DNA from 2 places in the Enterococcus sp. DIV0174 genome. Region 2 is predicted to be linked to the other one. Evidence: riboswitches for the same ligand, from Rfam matches in the RefSeq annotation. Region 2 holds a riboswitch; the other holds the start of a gene.
The links. A riboswitch is a leader RNA that binds a small molecule or an ion and turns the genes downstream of it on or off. The one in region 2 is predicted to bind fluoride.

Region 1: it holds a riboswitch for fluoride, as region 2 does, so the genes downstream of both, eno (phosphopyruvate hydratase) here and IGJ93_RS03745 (voltage-gated chloride channel family protein) in region 2, are expected to answer to the same signal.

Annotation. Positions count from the first base shown of each region.
Region 1 covers NZ_CP172881.1:1,271,482-1,276,242, forward strand. Annotated here, with positions in the region: gene IGJ93_RS06125 (MerR family transcriptional regulator) at 54-827, shown strand; gene IGJ93_RS06130 (hypothetical protein) at 928-1,290, shown strand; gene IGJ93_RS06135 (hypothetical protein) at 1,363-1,665, shown strand; fluoride riboswitch at 1,709-1,774, shown strand; gene eno (phosphopyruvate hydratase) at 1,881-3,155, shown strand; gene IGJ93_RS06145 (histidine phosphatase family protein) at 3,653-4,522, shown strand.
Region 2 covers NZ_CP172881.1:742,043-746,803, forward strand. Annotated here, with positions in the region: gene IGJ93_RS03735 (helix-turn-helix domain-containing protein) at 1-1,140, shown strand, start outside; gene IGJ93_RS03740 (FusB/FusC family EF-G-binding protein) at 1,591-2,238, shown strand; fluoride riboswitch at 2,280-2,344, shown strand; gene IGJ93_RS03745 (voltage-gated chloride channel family protein) at 2,399-3,664, shown strand; gene IGJ93_RS03750 (YdcF family protein) at 3,995-4,761, opposite strand, start outside.

The DNA of each region.
Region 1 (4,761 bases), 530 kb from region 2:
ATAATGGAGTATACAGGTTAAAGTAGCTTTAAGGTCAAGGAGGTTTTAAAAAAATGAATAAAACATTTTCTATTGGTGAAGCTGCGAAATTTTTGAACTTGCCAACATCTACGATTCGTTATTGGGATTCCATTGGTTTGCTAACGAATTCCCGAAATGAAGCCAATGATTATCGGACATTTACCTATGATGATTTATTTGCATTGTATGATGTCAAATTCATTCGAAGTTTGGGTTTATCAATCAAAGATGTTCAAGGCATTTATCGAAAATCAGAAAAAGAAGTTTATGAAGTTCTGGAGCAGACAGAAAAACGTTTGGCAGAAGAAATTGAAAGATTAAAAGGCGAAATGGCACAAATCGAGCAACGAAAACGACATCTTTCATCCACTGGGTTTGATTTGACTGGAACACATGATTTGAAAATCGACTTTACGAAAATGGTTCGTGCTGATTTAGATGAAAACTTTACTGCACGGAAATATTTAGAAAAAAATTGTAACTCAGGGATTATTTGGCAACAAAAAGGTCAATCGCTAGAATATGTTTTTTGTATCGGCACATCTTTTGAAGACGAAATTGAAGAAGAAATCCTTTGGGAATACAACCCAGCGTTTGATTATCAACCAGTAATCATTGAAGTAGATCCTGCAGATAACGACCGAAATAATCTTCAAGAGGTCGTTCGTACGTTAACAGCTAAGGGTTATGATATTCAGCAAGTTATTGGCGAGTTTCTCGTAAGAAAACAATATGAGCACACTTCTGATAAGGAGTATTATTTATCTTGGATTGAAATCAAGAACAAAGGGAAACAAAACAAATAGTAGACAATTCGATAAGTCTGTCTAAAAGTAAGATTCGTAAATTTGCCTTATTCGTTGTAGGATAAAAGAAACAAATGAGTTATGATGAAGAAGGGATAAGATGGCTAAACGTAAGCAAGGAGCTGAAAAAACTGTTGATATTTGGGGACGAAGCCCTTTACAACTGTACGAAAAAATTGGAACCCCTATCAAAAGGGCAACAACAAGTATGAATCGTTCAAGTAATGGCGAATTAATCCATGATTACTTTGTCGTATTTACTGATAGAAAACCGGATGTACGTGGCTACCGAGAATTGTTGCAAGCAGCTGAATGGATCAACTACGGCACAAAAATCTATCGAATCAGCACGACTAATTCTTTCGCAACAATTGAAAAATTAGTTGCAGAAACATTTGATATTCAAATCAAGACAGATTTCTTTGTTTCTAATTCAACCGTTAATCCGAGATTCATCAATTAGTGTGACTGTTACTATGAGAATTGGACTGATAAGAAATTGTTACTGTTTTTATAAGTGAGGAGCGTGTTTGTAATGAAAAAGAAGATTTGTTTTGTCTTAGCGGTAGACGGTGGATTGTCTTATTCCGCACTCCCTATAGGCTTAAGAAATCAGCAACATTTAAAAGAGTTCTTTTCTAAAGACTATGATGTTTCGCTGAATTACCTTCGAGATAAAGAGCAGGTAGACTATCTGATTGTACCGAGACAGTTAGCACCATTCATCAATGAAAAAAAGCTACCAATTATTGAAGTGCCATCAAATCTCTTTGTAATCAAAGATTATCAAGGAATAAAAGCAATCATCGATTACTATTTTAAGCTGGAAAATGAATGATAGAAGTGTTTCTAGTTGAAACAATTATCTAAACGTGCTAACGTTATGTGTGAGGGATGGTGCTCCCTCCTAAACGCTGAGTAAATCAGCTGATGGCGCCTATTGTAAACTAATTACTTGTCCAAGAGTGTATTTGTTGTACTCTGTTTTTAAGTAGTTGCTTTACAATAGGCGTTTTTTTGTTGCATTTTTGTAAAAACTAGGAGGAAAAAAAGATGACAGTAGTAATTGAACAAGTAAAAGCAAGAGAAATTTTTGATTCACGCGGAAATCCAACGGTGGAAGCTGACGTGATTTTATCTGACGGAACATTAGGCAGAGCCGAAGTGCCAAGCGGCGCCTCTACTGGTGATCGTGAAGCCGTGGAATTACGTGATGGCGGTACTCGTTTATTAGGAAAAGGAGTTAGTAAAGCTGTTGCTAATGTCAATGGAGAAATCAATGATGCATTGAAGGAAACTTCACCTTTTGACCAAGCAAAAATTGATAAAATGATGATTGATTTAGACGGAACACCAAACAAAGGACGACTTGGAGCAAACGCGATTCTTGGTGTTTCAATGGCGGTTGCTCGCGCAGCGGCACAAAGTAAAAAAGTTCCATTGTATCGTTATCTTGGTGGCGTTGATTTAGAGCTCCCTCAACCATTTTTCAATGTAATCAACGGAGGTGTTCATGCAGATTCTGGTATTGATGTGCAAGAATTTTTGATTACGCCCATTCAACGAACAACTTTCCGTGATGGCGTAGAAAAAATTGCTAACATTTACCATACATTAAAAAATATTTTAGCAAAAGACGGCTACGAAACAGCTGTCGGAGATGAAGGTGGCTTCGCACCAAAACTAGGAAGTACAGAAGCTGCGATTGAAATGCTTTATCGTGCAATTGAAGAAGCAGGTTACGAACCAAAAACGGAAATTGGTATCGCACTTGATCCAGCTTCCAGTGAATTCTATGAAGATGAAACAAAAAAATATCATTTTGAAGGAAAAGAATTAAGTTCTGATGAAATGCTTGCTTATTACCAAAATTTAGTTAAAAAATATCCAGCAATCATTTCTATTGAAGACGGATTTTCAGAGCATGATTGGGACGGATTCAAAAAAATGACGGATGAAATGGGTCAAACCATTCAACTAATTGGTGATGATATCTTTGTAACTAATCCAACGATTTTTGCTGAAGGAATTGCCAAAGGTGTTGCCAACTCGATTTTAATTAAACTAAATCAAATTGGAACAGTGTCAGAGTCCATTGAAGCCATCAAAATGGCACGAAAAAATGGCTACACAACGATGATTTCTCATCGTTCTGGTGAAACAGGAGACACATTTATTGCCGATTTTGCAGTTGCGATGAATGCTGGTCAAATTAAAACTGGTTCGATGGCACGCAGTGAACGTGTTGAAAAATACAATCAATTTTTACGTATCGAAGAAGAGCTAGAAGGCTACGGCGCACTTGCACAGTTTCCTAAAGTCCAATAAAAAACAAAGAATTAGCTAAATTTAATTAAAAAAGGGGTTCAAGCGAGAGAAAGTTCACTTGAACCTCTTTTTTCTTTTTTCAGCTATTATGTGAGCAGCAAACACGCTTGATTCGTTGAAAATGCTAACTAAAAGCAAAAGAAAGTCTGAGATAGAAAAAGAAAGAACAAATCGTATTGACAGCGCTTTCTCTAAATGGTAATTTATTTGTATAGTAAATTGAATAAGCAAAGAATAATAGGATTGTTATTATTAAGTTAAGCAAGACCTGACCAGTTTCGACTGGTTAGGTCTTTTTTTGTGTAATTCTATCTGAGGATAGTTGGTAATAGAATTACTAGTTGCTAAAACGAAATTTTAGTAACAAGTAGCTTAAAGAAAGGAGCATTTTGATTATAGCAACTCGCTATCACTAAAAAAGAATGTATTAAGAAGTACATTGTTAAAACGTTCGTTGGAATTTTTTGACATGTGCTTAAAAATGGAAGGGGATAGAAATGAAAAAGTGGTTGAAAGTAGTAGGAATGATTGGATTGATGTTTTCTTTATCAGCTTGTCAAGAAACAAACTCCGCAACAAGTACTGAAAAAGAGGCAAATAAAGCGCCAGATCAAGTAGAAATTTATTTAGCAAGACATGGCAAAACTATGCTGAACACAACGGATCGCTCGCAAGGCTGGATCGATGCACCGTTAACACCGGCAGGCATCGCTGTTGCAGAAGACTTGGGGAGGGGATTAGCAGATGTAGATTTTGATGCAGTTTATTCTAGTGATAGCGGACGAGCAGTCGAAACAGCAACCTTAGTATTGAAAAATAATGGACAAGAAAAGCTTTTAGATACATTACACACTGACAAACGATTACGTGAATTCAACTTTGGTACCTATGAAGGAATTCCCAATCCTGAAATGTGGAGCGAAATTGCCAAAGAACAAGGAAAAACGTTAGAAGAGTGGCAAAATGAAATGGATGAAGAAGGATTCGTCAAAACAATCCAAGGTTTTGCAGACACTTTACATGAATTAGATGAAAAGAAACTTGAAGAATTAGGAAAAGAGCATGATGTCGCTGCTGATGAAGTGAGTTGGCGAGCAGAGGATTATCAAACAGTTATTGACCGTGTTTCGAGTGCAGTAGCTGACATTGTTAAAACAGCTGAGGAAAAAGGGCAAGATAAAATCTTAATCACTTCACACGGTATGACAATTGCTTCATTTGTCGCATCAATTGATGAATCGGCAGAAGTTCCGCCAACTGGCTTAAAAAATGCCAGCGTTTGTAAAATTATTTATCAAGATGGTAAGTATACAGTGGAATCAGTTAATGATTTATCTTACTTAGAAAAAGGTGCAAAAGATAAATAGTCTGCAGATGAAAAGTAACTTGCTCAAAAAAGTTGTGGCTCCAAGCGTTCTGCTTCGAAAAAATAATGAACAACTGACAAAAATAGCTTTCCATATTTTTGGACAGTTATGAATTATTTCGAGAAGTTGCTTGGGGAACACTGTGGATGAGGTTGTGGCTCCAAGCGGTCAGCTCCGGAAAACTAAAAAATAACTTTTGATTTTTCACAAGCAAATGGTATGACAGATAAATTCGTTCG
Region 2 (4,761 bases):
ATTTATTTAGATTTATTGATTGAATTTTTTCGAGAAGATTACACTACCCTTGAAGTTTTTGCAGATGAGCACCATATCAGTTATTCTTCAGCGTATACTATCTTGCAAGAGCTAAAAAAAGTGTTGAAGAAGCATCAGATTTTTTTTGATAAAAAAAAATTATACGGAAATCGAAGGAATATTGTCATTTTCTATTATCAATTATTTCTGGTTACAGATATTTCTTATACGAAAGTTTATCCGGGAGATGTCATCGATCAAACAAATCAATTTATTTTTTTATTAAGTAATGAATATTCTTTGTCTGTTTATGAAAAGAAAAAATTATTTCATTATCTATCTGTCAATTTATTAGCAGAGAAGTCAAAAGAGTTAGAGATTTGTAAAAACATTATCCATTTTTTCTCTGAAGAAGACGTTACAAAAATAAAAAAGTTATTAAAAATATCTTCAACTACTTTTGGCTATCTAGTTCTGATTTGGCTTTATCTGAATGATAAAGTAGATCGAACGTATATCGAAAACAATAAAGACGAGGGTATCGAACAGTTAAATGATCACTTTATCCAAAAAATTGAAGAACGATTTAAGCCGCTTCAAGAAGAAAATACTTGGGAAATTCGTAGAGAACTAAGTAAAATTCATTTTAATATTCTGTATTATCCTATCAATAAATTTGATGAATTTACTATTAATATTTATTTTTTTAGGCAAAATTATCCGGAGTTCTACTTCTATTTGTTAGATTATGTCAAGTTATTAACGGAAGAGTACAAAGAATTATCTCGAGATAAAATTTTTCTGTTTTTTAGTTACTTGATGTTAGTAATCAATTATATACCGATCAAATTGATTTCTGATCCGGTAAAAGTCGGTATCGATTTTTCTTACGGATCTGCTTATAACCAATTTATCAAGGAAAACTTAGGTTTATATATCAATCTAAATGTAGAGGTCGTTGATGATGAACAATCAGCTTATACAGATGTAGTTATTACCAACATGAATAATTTGTATGGGGAAAGTTCTCCACAAGTTGTCGTCTGGTTAAATCCACCTCGCCCCGTCGATTGGGGGAATCTTACCAAGATTTTGTTGAAAATCCAAGAGGAAAAATATAAGAATAGTCAAAACAACTAATACTCGTACAAGTATTGTTACCAAAAAAAGACTTTTAGCTATTGATCAGTAGCCAAACATCGAAAAATGTTTTTTAGCCAAAAAGATGGAACAGAACGCAAGCACGTTTTGTCCATCTTTTTTATTGTCTGAAGTTTGAGTATGGAAGAGAAAAGAGTCGATGTGTTCAAAATGTGGAAAGCGTCTGAAACCTGTCGAAGGAATCTGGATATGTTTCTTTGAAGAGGAACACATCACAAGCAATGATTGACGAAAAAGCGAAATTGGTGTTTACTTACAGATGACCATTTAAGCAAGTACATAGATCAATACCATTAAAGGGGGTGATGATGAGATGCACACTAACGTATCTTATTTAAAAGAGTTGGGTTTGAACAAGTAACGACATGCTTTGTTGAAACAACTTTTTTCTTCAAAGTATGACTTTTGAAAGAAGAAAGGACTCTTAAAATGAAACAAACAATCCAACCATATCAATATTATTTTATTCAACGTGAAGTAGAACAATTACTTAATGCTTATTCTTCTGTGAACGATCCGAAAACGGTTCAAACAGTTCAAGCATTAGCAACTGAAAAAATTCATTCTGTCATTCAGGAAGAATTACCTGAGATCACCGATTTTTTAGCAATCGTAATGAATGTCACGCTAACACGAGCAAAAGCGGAGCGTGCGTTGGAAGAACTGAAATCCTATGTCATACCTTTTGAGCAACCTTCGAAGCAACAAGTTGACAAAATTTTTCGGAAAGTGAAAAAGCTGAAACAACCAACCTGGTCAGCATATGATCTTAGAGAACACACTTATGTAGGGTTCAACGATCCGGGAAGTCAAAGAAAGTATTTGCTTTACTATGAAGAAGGAAAACTCCAAGGAGATTACGGCAGTCTATCACCAACCATTACAAAAGGAATTTGTGCTATTTGCCAGAAAACATCGAATGTTTCACTCTTTCTTTCAACGACAAAGTCTGGTTCAGACGGTACCTATACAAAAAAAGGCAATTATATTTGTCACGATAGCGATATGTGTAATCATCAATTGGTACAACTTGAGCCATTTTATGAATTTGTTCACCGCGTGAAAAAAGAACGATAGTTGATTGTCATTTTCAGAAAATCATGCTATATTTTTAAATGAAGTGAATAGGTGATGGTGTTCGCCTTTAAACGTTTATCAATAAACTAATGACGCCTACTAAAAAACGGGATAAGTGTCCTCTTTTTTAGTAGGTGTCTTTTTTTTAGGAGGAGTTTTAATGGAAAAACAAACAACAAATGTGTTAAGAATAGGAGGCTATATGCTGAAGTGGCTACTGATTACGGCCATTTTAGGAGTGGTAATGGGAAGCCTTTCAGCATTTTTCTTAAACAGTTTAACGTTTGTAACTAATTTGCGCTTGACCCATACGTGGCTATTATTTCTTTTACCCGTAAGTGGTGCTATTTTTGCTTATTTATATACAAATTATGGTGGGAATTCAAGTCGTGGAAATAATTTAGTTATCGATCAAGGTAATGGTGGGGAAGAAAGAGTTCCGCTACGATTGATTCCATTGACTTTATTTGGAACAATCACGACTCACTTATTTGGTGGATCAGTTGGTCGTGAAGGAACGGCTGTTCAAATGGGGGGCGCATTAGCAGATAACTTATCACGTGTATTTAAACTGAATCAGTTAGAGCGAGAAATCTTGATTATCAGTGGAATCAGTGCAGGATTTAGTTCTGTTTTTGGCACACCTTTGGCAGGAACCTTGTTTGGCTTAGAGGTTTTAGCAATTGGGAAAGTTCGGACAGAGGCTTTATTTCCAAGCTTTTTTGCAGCTATTTTTGCAAATCTCATGGCAGAAAGTTTTGGAATTGTTCACGTCCATTATCCAATGGGAGAAATTCCTGCGTGGAGTGGTAGTTTATTTGGTAAATTGATGTTGGCAGGAATTGTCTTTGGTCTTTGTGGCTGGGTATTTAGTCGTTCAATCGTCTTTTTGAAAAAAGTCTATGCTAATTGGTTTACGAATCCTGTTTTACGAAACTTTATGGGTGGAGCAATTGTTGTTTTGGTAGCTGTTGTCTTGCAAACACAACGTTATCTTGGCTTAAGCTTACCTTTACTGCAAGATGCTTTTAATGGTAATGCGCACCCCTTTGATTTTTTAGGAAAACTGGGTTTTACTATTTTATCTTTGGGCGCTGGATTCCAAGGTGGGGAAGTAACACCCCTGTTTGAAATTGGTGCAACATTAGGTGCAAGTTTGGCACCAATCTTACATGTCTCTGTTCCATTTTTAGCTGGACTTGGTTTCATTGGTGTGTTTTCTGGTGCGACGAATACACCAATAGCTTGCTTTATTATGGGAGTTGAATTGTTTGGTAGTGAAGCAGCCGTGTATTTCTTTTTGATTTGTCTAGTTAGCTTTATGTGTTCTGGCAACAATGGTATTTATTCTGCACAACAGGTTAGTATAAAAAAGGGAATCTTTTTTACACCTGTTCTTGAATCATTCCGCAATAAAAGGAAATAAAAAAGCAAGTCGAGGTCAGTTCGGACTTCGACTTGCTTTTTGTTTTGTGGATATTTTTTGTTGAGTAATTAAGGTTTGGAGCTACAACCCTTTATTCACGGTGTTCCCAAAACAACTCCTCAAGATAGCTTGCAACCACTTCGAAATATGAAAAGCTATTTTGAGTGTCTGCTCACTATCTAGTCGGAGCTAACCGTTTTGCGCCACAACCTAATACACGGTGTTCCCAAAACAACTCCTCAAGATAGCTTGCAACCACTTCAAAATATGAAAAGCTATTTTGAGTGTCTGCTCACTATCTAGTCGGAGCTAATCGTTTTGCGCCACAACCTAATTAAACAGTGTTACCAACACCAGCAACAAATCAAAAGCGAAAATCAACGAACACATAATGAGATGGCGCTTTTTATTCAGCATCAAGATTGCAATGTATTCTCTTAGAAAAGCATTTGGCAGATAATATAAAGCTGTCTTTGAACCAATTCCGTTTGCTTTGAGTTGTGCTTGTCGCGCATAAAGTCCTGCACGAAAAATATGATAGTTATTTGAACTGAAGATTGCTTGGTAAGGGCCTTTCATTAAACGATCCATGATTTCCTTAGAAAAACGCATATTTTCTAAAGTAGTCGTTGAATTTGTTTCAACAATAATCTGTTCTTCCGGAATGCCTTTTTTCAACGCGTAATTCTTCATTGCAACAGCTTCAGGCAACTTCTCGTCAGCTCCTTGTCCGCCAGACATCAATAATTTTGGTGGATTAAGTGTTGCTCGCTCTTGCGCTCGATAAAAGGCAATTGCTTTATCAATTCGTTGACCAAGTAAAGGTGATACTTTTTCACCACCCAAAAGTCCAGCACCTAAAACGATGATGAAATCTTGGTTGAACCGTGGACGATTGAATTGATATAGAACAGAAATCGTCAAGAAATTATAAAATACGACAAACAAGTAGAATAAAATCATGGGTACAACACTGAACAAAACGTTTGCCCACTGTGGCAGATATTGAAGTAAGAAAAGTTCAGTTAACAAAAAGATGGTTAAGAAAACACCAAGCAATAATGTCAACAAATTCGCTAGTGAATGTGATTCTTTTT